DNA from 4 places in the Bacillus thuringiensis genome. Region 4 is predicted to be linked to each of the others. Evidence: riboswitches for the same ligand, from Rfam matches in the RefSeq annotation. Region 4 holds a riboswitch; each other region holds the start of a gene.

Region 1 (3,217 bases), 1.2 Mb from region 4:
GTATTTGCGTTAATGCTTGGCGGTATTGTCGCAGCTCCAATTGCTGCATGGTTAGTTCGTATCGTTCCAGCACATTTACTTGGGGTATTAGTTGGCGGTCTTATTATCTTTACGAATATACGTACACTGCTTACTACATTTAAAGTGGATCCAACTATTATTTCACTTTCTTACGTTGCAGTTGGTCTTGTCGTTATTATTTCTATTTTCATTGCTGTTCGAAATCATTCCAATCGTCCTAACGCATCAACAGCTGAGTATCCAAATGATCAGAAGCAAATGCTACCATAACTATAAAAAATACCGCCCAATTTAGAGCGGTATTTTTTATTTTTCTATTTTCCAATTAATCATCGTTTCTGTAGCATTTACTCTCTTCATATGTAACTTTTCTAAAACACGAATCGAACTATAATTATCTAGAAGTGTCTCTGCAATTATTGTTTCTACCTCTCCTGTTTTGAAAGCCCAATCGATTAGTTCTCTTACAGCTTCTGTTGCATAGCCCATATTCCAATATTTCTCAATAAATCCATAGCCAATTTCCACTGTTTGATTCTCGTTTGGTCCACCTTTAAATCCAATATCACCTAAAACGCTATCATCTTCTTTCCGAAGAACATACCACGCCCCCCATGGTAATAAAGCCACATCTTGTTTTACATTCTTTACATGCCATACAATATGCGGACCGCTATTGTATCCTTGCTCGTTAGCAATTTGAATTCTCTCTTCTGTACACGGCACTATATAGAGCCTTTCTGTTTCTAATTTCATATTGATTTCCCCTTTTCAATTAAACAATACCTCAATTTTACTAAAAATAAAAAGAATATTCATCCTATTCGTTAAATTTATACTTATTCTTTGAAACGAATTTAAGGAATAATCCTCTTTTGATAGTTATGTCGAATTATATTTTTCTGAATTTTCTTTTAATTTAGAGGGTTTTTCAATATTTTTTGCGAAACATTTGTATAACAATTTTTTCTTTGCTTATTGCTACATAATAGTAGGTTCGGGTGGAGTTTTGCAAGCGTTTCCTATACAATAACCGAGATTTTTTGACTTTTCCTAACAAAATATCTTGCAATATATTCAGAAAGTCATTACAATTGCCATATATTAAAAATCTTAGCAATATATAAATCCTCATCAATCCGATGAGGTAGAGGTTGCGACTTTTAATAGTAAAACGGACGAGACACAGAGAATGTCAGCTGACTCCGTTTGAAAGGAAAAGTTGCCGAAGTTTATATTTCTTCTCTGGAAATATGAGCTGGGGCTGTCTCCGAAAGGAACAGAACTGTCACGTTTACAAAATTACCGTGTAAACGTGGGGTGCTATCTTAACGGAAGGGTATGATGGGGTGGTTATTTGTGAAACGTTCCGCCAAATTCCTTTGGCGGTTTTTTGTATTTTTCTCCCCCGCTCCTTCCTAACCTACAAGAAAAGGAGTGTTGAACATGAATAGCGCAACAAATCAATCTACCTCTAAAACGCAAACTACACAAGGACAAGGTGAATTAAAACGCGGATTAAAATCTCGTCACCTTACGATGATTTCTCTCGGTGGTACAATTGGTACCGGACTATTTCTTGCCAGCGGTGGTGTCATCCATACAGCTGGACCTGGTGGCGCATTAATTGCATACGCCGCAATTGGAATTATGGTTTATTTTTTAATGACAAGCTTAGCTGAACTTGCAGCTTACATGCCTGTTACTGGATCTTTTAGCACGTATGCAACAAAATTTGTTGATCCATCACTTGGCTTTGCACTTGGATGGAACTATTGGTATAACTGGGCAATTACGATTGCTGCTGAACTTGCAGCCGTAACATTAATTATGAAATTTTGGTTCCCAGATACCCCTTCTCTTATTTGGAGCGGATTATGTTTAGCTATTATTTTCCTTTTAAACTATTTATCTGTTAAAGGGTTTGGTGAATCTGAATATTGGTTCGCACTTATTAAAGTAGTTACGATTATTATCTTTTTAATTGTTGGTTTCATGATGATTTTTGGAATTATGGGCGGTGAAACGGTTGGCTTTAAAAACTTCACTGTTGCAGATGCACCATTTAACGGCGGTATCATGGCAATTATCGGTGTATTTATGGCAGCTGGTTTCTCATTCCAAGGTACTGAACTATTAGGAGTAGCTGCTGGTGAAACGTCTGATCCAGAACGTAATATCCCAAAAGCAATTCGTTCAATCTTTTGGCGTATTCTTTTATTCTATATCCTTGCGATTCTCGTTATTGGTTTATTAATTCCTTATACAACTGAAAGCCTTGCTGCAAGTGATGTTACAGTAAGTCCGTTTACACTTATTTTTGAAAAAGCGGGCGTTGCCTTTGCTGCTTCTGTTATGAACGCTGTTATTTTAACTGCTGTACTATCTGCTGGTAACTCTGGTATGTATGCATCAACTCGTATGCTTTGGGATTTAGCTCGCCAAGGAAAAGCACCAAAGTTTCTTGGTAAATTAGATAGCCGCGGTGTACCTGTTAACGCGCTAATCGTAACGTCAATTGTTGGTAGTATTGCTTTCATTGCTTCTTTATTCGGTGATGGTGTTGTATACATTTGGTTATTAAACGCATCTGGAATGTCTGGTTTTATCGCATGGGTCGGAATTGCAATTAGTCATTACCGTTTCCGCAAAGCATATATCGCACAAGGAAAAGATTTAAAAGACTTACCCTATAGAGCAAAATGGTTCCCATTCGGTCCAATCTTCGCATTTACACTTTGTATCATCGTAATTTTAGGACAAAACTACGGCGCATTTATGGGTGAAGCAATTGATTGGAACGGTGTACTCGTTTCTTACATCGGTTTACCACTCTTCTTAGTACTATGGTTAGGTTATAAATTTACGAAAAAAACAAAAGTGATTCCACTTGATAAATGTGAACTAAAATAAAGTGAAACGAGCAAACAAATTTGTTTGCTCGTTTTTTGTTACAAACCTCTTTCCTTTATTATTGCTCCTGTTTTTGCAATAATAAAGGAAATATAAATAAAGGTTGGGATACAATGAACATTCGTATTACTGATGAAGCAAAAGCAGCTATACATAGATTAGAACTTGAAGATAAAAAGATCGTTCGCATTAGAGGAACAATGACGAACTCTTGTAGTATTTTCGTTGATGTCGATTTAATTTGGGATACATATAACGCAGATGATGTTGTATATGAAGATGC
Region 2 (3,217 bases), 330 kb from region 4:
TTTCTTGAAAATGAACATTTGTATCCAAAAATACAACTTTAGCAGATGGATTTACTTGGTTTATAAGGTGCAGCAATACCATACCTTCCACCCCAAAGCTACATGCGTAGACGATTTCATCTTTATACTCTTCATAAGCCCAATTTAATACTGATAGCGCACCTTTCGTTTCATCTTCTTCCGAAAACGAAACAACATTTTCTTCCCACGTTTCATACGTCAACATGTTTTTTCCCCCTGTAAAAGCAAAAAGACGATTTTAACCTAATGAAAATAGGTTAAAACCGCCTCTAGTTTTTCTAGTCAGCGCTTTTCACTTTAAACGTACTTTTTCACTTTTCTCTAACTGAATTACTTTTCCATCTTGCACAACAATTGTAATTGAGCCATATTTCATATCAGCAAGCATCGCTTCAATCTTCTCGGATACTTCATCAAAATGTTCCCGTACACTCACGCGAACAGCCCCCCTTTTTATTCATAAAAAAAATCTTTCCCATTTCGAAAAGACTGTTCGGTAATATATTTTACCTTATCTTTCAAAATGGATTCCATTTTGCTGGATTTAGCACCTTGCTTTCTATAAGCAGGTTGCCGAGCTTCTTCGGGCCAGTTCCCTCCGCTTCTCTTGATAAGCTTTGTATTTGTATTTTATCACAATTCTGATTTTTTTCAATCCTAGTTTTCCGATATATTTTAATTATTTTATTTTACAAAAAAGGAATTGCCCATCCGAACAACTCCTTTTTCTATTTAAACAAGCTCTTTAATACGTATGCGATCGTTCCCAATAATATTTTCATATGTTTCGCGTTCCACAACTACTTGCGATGTTCCGCCTTTTGCAAAGACAACGGCTGGTCTTCGAATCCGATTGTAATTATTCGCCATCGAGTACCCGTAGGCTCCTGTACAGGAAACTGCTAGTAAATCAGCAGCAGCGACTTTCGGTAAATGAATATCCCAAATCAACATATCTCCGCTCTCACAACATTTCCCCGCAATCGAAACGAGTTCCTCATTCTCATCATTCCCTCGATTCGCTAACATTGCTTCATAACGCGCACTATATAAAGCAGGTCTTAAATTATCTGTCATTCCACCATCGACTGATACATATTTCCGAATACCAGGAATATCTTTCACAGATCCAACTGTATAAATTGTTGTCCCAGCATCACCTACAATACTACGGCCTGGTTCAATCCATATTTCTGGCAATGGATATTCACATACAGTAAATTGTTCTCTCACTGCACTTGTTACAGCTCGCACATATGTCTCAAGAGTTAACGGTGTATCCGACTCTGTGTAGCGTATTCCAAATCCCCCGCCTACATTTAACACTTTTACTACATAGTTTGTTTGCTCTCTCACTTCTTCTAAAAATTGGCGAAGAACTTCAATCGCTCGAACAAAGCCAGCTGTTTCAAATATTTGCGATCCGATATGTGAATGAATCCCTAGCACATTATAATTGGATTTTTGTAAAGCAAATCCAATTGCCTGCATCGCTTGACCGTTTGAAACGCCAAATCCAAATTTCGAATCATCTTGGCCTGTTGTAATATATTCATGTGTGTGCGCCTCTACTCCAGGCGTTACACGAATTAATATGTTCACAAACTTTCCATGTTGCATCGCTAAATCGTGTAAAACTTCTAATTCAAAGAAATTATCTACGACAAAACAACCGATATTCGCCTGAAGAGCCATCACTATCTCTTCTTCTGTTTTATTATTTCCATGAAAATGAATACGTGATGCTGGAAATCCTGCTTGGAGCGCAGTATATAATTCTCCTCCAGAAACAACGTCTAATGACATATTCTCTTCACGAGCTACTCGGCACATCTCCATGCACAAGAACGCCTTGCTTGCATATGCTACTTGATAAGAGAAACCACTTTCTTTAAAAGCACGATGAAATGCTCGGCATTTTCCTCGAATAGACTCTTCATCGTATACATAAAGTGGTGTTCCGTATTGCTTTGCTAGCTGCGTCGTATCGCACCCTCCAATTTCTAAGTGTCCTTGCCCATTAATTCGGCTTGTGCCGTGTAAATACATTTAAATTCCTCCCTTATTTCCTCTAAAACTCATAACCCCAATCTTCTATTCATTGCAGCACGCTTTTAGATAGACAAAAAACGCGCGGAACAATGTTCACACGCGTTTCTTATTAGGAAAAATATATATTGAAAAAATAAACGAGTTGTTATCTCCTCAAAATAAGAAACCGCATCAACATCTCCAAATAGCTCTCCATAAAATAAATCTTATGACAGTACTACATTTATTCAATGTAGTCCCAATATATGAATAAGATGGTTATTCTTATATTTCGGCAATAGTCCCTTTCAGCCTATGATCACAGATTCCATGAAATCTCCCATAGCTTACTCTTTCCTATCGCGGCCTCTACCTTTGAGAGTAGATGAGGTAAGTCTATTTAATTTTCAAACATCTAATTGTTGCTATTAACAATACCAAAGGACCATTTTATTTGTCAAACAATTTTTTATATTGTTTTTTTACAGTTTAATTTTGTATCATTTGGTAAGCGCTTTACTGAAATCTTTTTCACTTCCCATTCGCCTTCTTCGTTATTAAATGTAATCGTTACCTTCTCAAATGGGGGAGCAATTTTCCCAGCAACACGTTCATACTTTGTCACTTCAATACTTGCTTGAAATAAATATGTACCGCTATACACTTTTTTTAAACTAATAATTTTAGGACATTGATACGGTTTCAAACTTCCATATTGTTTTTCAATTGCTTTATTTATTTTTGGAAATAAAACAGAATAAAGTGCATCTTCCATAAGAGGTGCATCATATTGAGCTATTGACACACTCGGTAAAGTAAAAAGTATAACACTACTGCATGCTATAAAATATAATAATTTTCGCATTATAACCTCCGTATTATCACGCGCTTCTTTCTGCGTACGATAATTATCATACATAGAAATTCTGTTTTATTGTCTCCCACCACTCTTTTTCTACTCGATTATTATAAAAAAGCCCACAACTCTCTTTTATTTTCGTATAATGATACTCATAGTATCAGGCTTATCATCATAAGTATTCTGAGTTAGTAGCATCTACTTGGATAAGCTTATTTTTATGAAGGACATATCAGCGATGTATTATGTCTATTTCGTCTACACGTTAGCAAGTACGTTTGCAAACGTGTTAGCACTTTTTTATTT
Region 3 (3,217 bases), 890 kb from region 4:
TACAAGATCGCGCAAAATACTTATATAAATGGGCTGATGAGCTCGTAAATATGCAGGATGAAATTGCCGATATCATTATGAAAGAAGTCGGTAAAGGCTATAAAGATGCGAAGAAAGAAGTTGTTCGTACAGCTGACTTCATTCGTTACACGATCGAAGAAGCTTTACATATGCACGGAGAAAGCATGATGGGCGATAGCTTCCCTGGCGGAACGAAATCGAAACTTGCGATCATCCAACGCGCACCACTTGGTGTTGTATTAGCAATCGCACCATTTAACTACCCAGTAAACTTATCTGCTGCGAAACTTGCACCAGCATTAATTATGGGTAACGCTGTTATTTTCAAACCAGCAACTCAAGGTGCAATTAGTGGTATTAAAATGGTTGAAGCACTTCACAAAGCTGGCCTTCCAAAAGGTCTTGTAAACGTAGCGACAGGACGCGGTTCTGTAATTGGTGACTACTTAGTAGAACACGAAGGCATTAATATGGTATCGTTCACAGGTGGTACAAACACAGGTAAACATTTAGCGAAAAAAGCTTCAATGATTCCACTTGTATTAGAACTTGGTGGTAAAGATCCTGGTATCGTTCGTGAAGATGCTGACTTACAAGATGCTGCAAACCATATCGTAAGCGGTGCATTCTCTTACTCTGGTCAACGTTGTACAGCTATTAAACGTGTACTTGTACACGAAAACGTAGCAGACGAGCTTGTTAGCTTATTAAAAGCGCAAGTAGCTGAACTATCAGTTGGATCTCCAGAACAAGACAGCACAATCGTTCCATTAATCGACGACAAGTCTGCTGACTTCGTTCAAGGCTTAGTTGACGATGCTGTTGAAAAAGGTGCAACAATCGTTATTGGTAACAAACGTGAGCGTAACTTAATTTACCCAACATTAATCGACCACGTAACAGAAGAAATGAAAGTTGCTTGGGAAGAGCCATTTGGCCCAATCCTTCCAATCATTCGTGTTTCTTCAGATGAGCAAGCAATTGAAATTGCTAACAAATCAGAGTTCGGTCTGCAAGCAAGTGTCTTCACTAAAGACATTAACAAAGCATTTGCAATTGCTAACAAAATCGAAACTGGTTCTGTTCAAATTAACGGACGCACAGAGCGCGGCCCTGACCACTTCCCATTCATCGGTGTAAAAGGTTCAGGTATGGGAGCACAAGGTATTCGTAAGAGCCTTGAGTCTATGACACGTGAAAAAGTGACTGTATTAAACTTAGTTTAATCTTATATGTAGAAGCTGATCTAGTTTTAGATCAGCTTCTTTTCATGCTAAAATCTTATTCGTTTTTAATCACAAATTCTTCTCTATAATCTGATTATTACTATATCCATTGACGTATAAAAATACATTTGTTACTCTTAAAGACGTTAATTTAATATTTAAATCCTCATTCGTATCTCGGTGAGGTAGAGGTTGCAGTCATTAAGAGTATCATTTCAGGAGATGTAGTGGCATTGATGAAGGAATGAGAAAGGAATGGTTGCCGAAGTAAGTCGTGTCCACCATGCACGCTTGCTGGGTCTGCATTTAATAAGTGCAGAACTGTCACAAACGTTTCGTTTGTGGAGAGCTATCGAGAGGTATGTCGTGGGTTTCTTATAAGATAGAAAGCATGTAGCGGCAGATTACGTGCTTTTTTTGTTTTGTTTGGGACTTCTCTTCTCTACTAAGAAGACATACATATCTCCTCGCTTGACTTGGTTATACTAACTTTGGAGGTATTTTCTATGCAACAAAAAAAATGGGGCTTTTGGGTACTAACAGCTTTCGTTGTCGGTAACATGGTTGGCGCTGGTATTTTCATGGTGCCAAGTACGTTGGCACAAACAGCAAGCCCACTCGGTGTCACTTTAGCTTGGTTAACAACAGGGTTTGGTGTTTTAATGCTAGCTCTTGTTTTCGGTAATTTAGCAATTCGTCGTCCTGATTTAACGACAGGACCACAAAGTCATGCATATGCTTTATTCTCAACACCAAAAAAGAAAAAAATGGCTGGATTCAGTATGGTATGGGGATATTGGGTTGCAAACTGGGCAAGTAACGTTGCCATCATTACATCATTTGCGGGATATTTATCACTCTTCTTCCCAATTATGAAAGATACGCGACTACTATTTTCAATCGGTTCTTTTAACATAGAAGTCGGAAAACTAATTACATTTACGATTTGTTCCATCTTACTTTGGGGAACTCATATTATATTAACAAATGGTGTAAGCGGCGCTGGAAAACTAAACTTCTTAGCAACAACAACGAAAGTAACTGGATTCCTTTTATTCATCGTCGTTACGTTATTTGCATTCGAAGCTTCTAAGTTTGGACAATGGTACACGCCGATGATTGATAAATCAGGTGTATCACATGGTCTTCTTTCACAAGTAAATTTAGCTGCTCTTACAACGCTTTGGGCGTTTATCGGAATTGAATCAGCCGTTCTTTTATCAAACCGTGCTGTTTCTCCAAAAACGGTAAAACGTGCAACAGTTGCGGGATTACTTATTACAGTTGCGATTTACTTAGGAATTACAATTTTAACAATGGGTGTACTTCACGTTGATAAATTACAAGCTTCTGAACGTCCATTAGCAGATGCATTAAACGCTGCAATGGGTCATGGCGGCGGGAAACTGATGGCATTACTTGCTCTTACTTCCCTGTTCGGTTCTATCTTAGGCTGGATTTTATTAAGCTCAGAAGTACCATATCAAGCAGCAAAAGAAGGTTTCTTCCCTTCCTTCTTCACAAAAACAAATAAAAAAGGAAGTCCAATTTACTCATTACGATTAACAAACATTATGTCGCAAGTGTTCCTATTCTCAACATTATCAGGAACCATTGCGGAAGCTTATACATTCGTTATTACCGTATCAACACTGGCCTACCTCATTCCATATCTCGTTTCACCAATCTTCCAGTTAAAACTAGTCGCAACTGGTGAAACATATAAAAATGAAATGCGGGCAAGAATTACAGATGGCATAGTCGCAGTGATCGCACTTTGCTACGCACTATGGGTTATTAAAACGGGGGCATCCGATATAAAAACGTTCCTTCTCGGAATTGGTTTATTCGTAATCGGATTTGCCTTCTATCCATTAATGAATCGTGATCAGAAAAAAAATAACGAAAAGAAAAACGAGCAAGTTGCATAACGCAATTTGCTCGTTTTTTCTTTTGTAAAACATATATAA
Region 4 (3,217 bases):
TGAACGGTGAACATGACGCGTAGATAACCGAGGGCGTTTACAGGAGCATTTCGGTGATCTGCTATAGTAGGAGGGGTGAGAAATCGCGAAAGTTCAATTCGACTGTGGCCATCTGGAGTGACCATCATAGCAATCTCTACGCACTGAGAGCCGAGTCCAGTTACGCGACCAGCCCATTCACCTTCGATAGTGGCTCGCCCTTCGAGGTTCAAGCCAATCTCCTCAAAGAAAGAGATTGCGTTATCAAGGGATTCTACAACGATGCTGACATTGTCCATTCGTAGTAATTTGTTTTTTGCCATATTCTTATCTCCTTATGTATAAAAGTTTATTATTTAATCATCCTCATAATTATACTACTAAGTAGTTACAAATTCCTTTCAGTCAAAAACACCTTGTCGTAGTATAGGAAAAGGTGACAAGGTGTTTTTTTATATGTCATATAGCATCTTGTTAACGAACAGCTTTTATTTAATAGGAAGGAAGTAGATTAATATGATTTTTTTATAAGTGTTACTGAGCATATCAAATTAGCTCATTTGCACTAAAGGCTCAATTTTCGCCATAAATGATTGATGCAGCGCCTCAACCCCTGTTACTAAATGAAGGCGGTCAATAACGACAGACACTTTAATTTCTGATGTACTTACCATTTTAATATGAATATCTTCTTCTTTTAAAGTAGTAAACATATTTGCAGCGACACCAGGGTTAGATACCATGCCAGATCCTACAATTGATACTTTTGCTAAGTGATTTTCATGTTCTACAGATTCGTAGTGAAGAGTTTCTTGATTTTGTTCCAAAACTTTTAAAGTTTCTCTTAAATCATTCGAGTGAATGGAGAAGGAGAGATGTACAGTTCCTTCATTTGTAATACTTTGAATGATGATATCTACATTAATGTGTGCTGCTGCTAATGTAGAGAAAACTGTTGAAAGCGATCCTTGTTCTAGTCCTTTAATTGTGACACGTGTAATGTTATCCTCAAATGCAATACCTTTAACGATTGATTGTTGTTCCATGTTACATTCTCCTTTTACAATTGTTCCGTTTTCTTGTTCCATACTTGAGCGAACTTCTAAAACTACGTTATGATTTTTAGCAAACTCAACAGCTCGCGGGTGTAATACGCCAGCACCAAGATTTGCAAGCTCTAACATTTCGTCATAAGAAATTTCGTCTAATTTGTAAGCATCTTTTACAACTCGTGGGTCCGTTGTATATACGCCTGTCACATCCGTATAAATATCACATTTTTTTGCTTTAAGTGCAGCGGCTAGTGCGACAGCAGTCGTATCAGAACCACCACGGCCAAGCGTTGTAATTTCATTTTCTACACTTATACCTTGGAAACCAGCTACGATAACAATCGTGCCTTCAGCAAGATAAGATTGAATACGATCTGTATGAATGTCAGTAATCCGTGCACTACTATGTACAGATTCTGTCGTAATACCAGCTTGCCACCCTGTTAATGAAATTGCATGATAGCCTTTTGCTTGCAGTGCCATTGTTAATAATGAAATAGTTACTTGTTCTCCTGTAGATAGAAGCATATCCATTTCACGTTTACTTGGATTTTCTGTAATAACGTTAGCGAGTGCGACAAGTTCATCCGTGCTTTTTCCCATTGCTGAAACGACAGAGACAACGCTATGACCTCGTTCATATTCTTCAATGATTAAATTTGCTACATGTTGAATGCGTTCGACGCTTCCGACAGAAGTGCCACCAAATTTTTGAACAATTGTTTCCATTACAAATTCCTTCTTTCGTCTATTTTTAAGAATAGATTAGGAAATATATAGATCCCAATACTCCTGTAGTTACCAGAAAGACAAACAAAAAACACCATCTCAAATAAGTGAGGATGGTGCTGTTACAGGAAAAGGGAAACAGAAAACGGAGCTAATAAAAAAACCGCCAAAAAAGGAATATCATAAAAAATGATATCTCTTTTTTGTAGATAGCTCTTCATACATACACGTCTGTACATATGACAGTTCTGTTTCTATTCGAAAACAGCCCCAATTGATAAATGCAGAGAAACTTATCAATTTCGGCAATACTTCCTTTCATCTAAGTTCATAGACATCTCTGTGTCTCCATTAGAATACTCATAAGTATCGCAACCTCTATCTCACGTTTTAGGCGAGAGTGTTTGATTTATGAAGTTGTTGGTAACATTTGTTTTATAATAATTTAAATTTTTCGGGGAATCAAGTGTTATATATATATTTTTAAAATTCTTTCTTTTTACAGGGAAGTTTGTGAAAAATGTAGCAAAATAAATTCATTGCATGTACATTAAACTTATAGTGCATAGGAGGTGGGAGAATGAAAAGGAAACAGCCTATTTATGTTGCGACAAAAATGAAAACGAAGATGGAAAAATTATGGGGATATACGCAAGAACCAGATATACATACAGAGTGGGATGCTCGCTTTACTGAAATTTCGTATTTAGAGAAAAAAGAAGGAGAACCACAGAAGTTTTTGTATAAAACAAAGATTGGATTTGGGCTTGAAATAGCTGGAGAAGGGGAATCAATAGGTGAAATAAGAAAAGAAACTGGTGAAAGAATTTCCTCTTTAAAATTTTGGACGGATAATACATTATCTCTTATTCAAATAGGACGTGGTTATTGGAAGTATACGCCGAATAAAGAATACATCCATTTTGAGACACAATATGATTATGATACAAGATTTGGTCGTATAGGAAATGTAATAGATTCCTATATTTTTCGTCCGTTATTAGGTTGGGCGACGGCTTGGAGTTTTGATGCCTTAAAATTATGGTTAGAAAAGGGGCTTCATCCTAGGTTACTAATTAGAAGAACAATGACGTATTGGCTCGTATGTTTTTTATTTGCTTTTGTATGGATATATCAAGGGATAGTGCCAAAACTACTGTTTACTCATTCAGAAGAAGTAAAGATGCTTTCTGTATTAATCGGTTCAAATGAAAATAGTGTATATATACTTAAAATAATTGGGGTGTTAGAAATAATTTTCGGTGTCGTATGGCTGTTGCCACTAACAAAACGAAAATTATTTATCCTGCATATTATTGTGTTATTGGTTCTAACGATAGCGGCAGGATTTACGAATATTGCAAGCTTTACAGGTCCGTTTAATCCGATTACATTAAATATTCTTCTAATGGGGTTATCAATTGTCGGTTATATAAATAGTTTCGATTTACCAAGCG

The links. Region 4 has a riboswitch for lysine ahead of AC241_RS09230 (aspartate kinase). Riboswitches for the same ligand answer to the same signal wherever they lie in the genome.
Positions count from the first base shown of each region.
Region 1: linked by a shared signal. The riboswitch ahead of AC241_RS15290 (amino acid permease) and the one ahead of AC241_RS09230 (aspartate kinase) in region 4 are both predicted to bind lysine.
Region 2: linked by a shared signal. The riboswitch ahead of lysA (diaminopimelate decarboxylase) and the one ahead of AC241_RS09230 (aspartate kinase) in region 4 are both predicted to bind lysine.
Region 3: linked by a shared signal. The riboswitch ahead of AC241_RS04475 (amino acid permease) and the one ahead of AC241_RS09230 (aspartate kinase) in region 4 are both predicted to bind lysine.

Region 1 covers NZ_CP012099.1:2,948,343-2,951,559, forward strand. Annotated here, with positions in the region: gene AC241_RS15280 (sulfite exporter TauE/SafE family protein) at 1-291, shown strand, start outside; gene AC241_RS15285 (GNAT family N-acetyltransferase) at 328-777, opposite strand; lysine riboswitch at 1,162-1,355, shown strand; gene AC241_RS15290 (amino acid permease) at 1,468-2,934, shown strand; gene AC241_RS15295 (iron-sulfur cluster biosynthesis family protein) at 3,048-3,217, shown strand, end outside.
Region 2 covers NZ_CP012099.1:1,418,696-1,421,912, reverse strand. Annotated here, with positions in the region: gene AC241_RS07510 (phosphoadenylyl-sulfate reductase) at 1-226, opposite strand, end outside; gene AC241_RS07505 (YezD family protein) at 314-457, opposite strand; SAM riboswitch class I at 530-638, opposite strand; gene lysA (diaminopimelate decarboxylase) at 754-2,070, opposite strand; lysine riboswitch at 2,251-2,432, opposite strand; gene AC241_RS07495 (DUF3888 domain-containing protein) at 2,522-2,917, opposite strand.
Region 3 covers NZ_CP012099.1:854,803-858,019, reverse strand. Annotated here, with positions in the region: gene gapN (NADP-dependent glyceraldehyde-3-phosphate dehydrogenase) at 1-1,247, shown strand, start outside; lysine riboswitch at 1,426-1,607, shown strand; gene AC241_RS04475 (amino acid permease) at 1,754-3,178, shown strand.
Region 4 covers NZ_CP012099.1:1,749,119-1,752,335, forward strand. Annotated here, with positions in the region: gene AC241_RS09225 (VOC family protein) at 1-302, opposite strand, end outside; gene AC241_RS09230 (aspartate kinase) at 531-1,760, opposite strand; lysine riboswitch at 1,963-2,149, opposite strand; gene AC241_RS09240 (DoxX-like family protein) at 2,341-3,217, shown strand, end outside.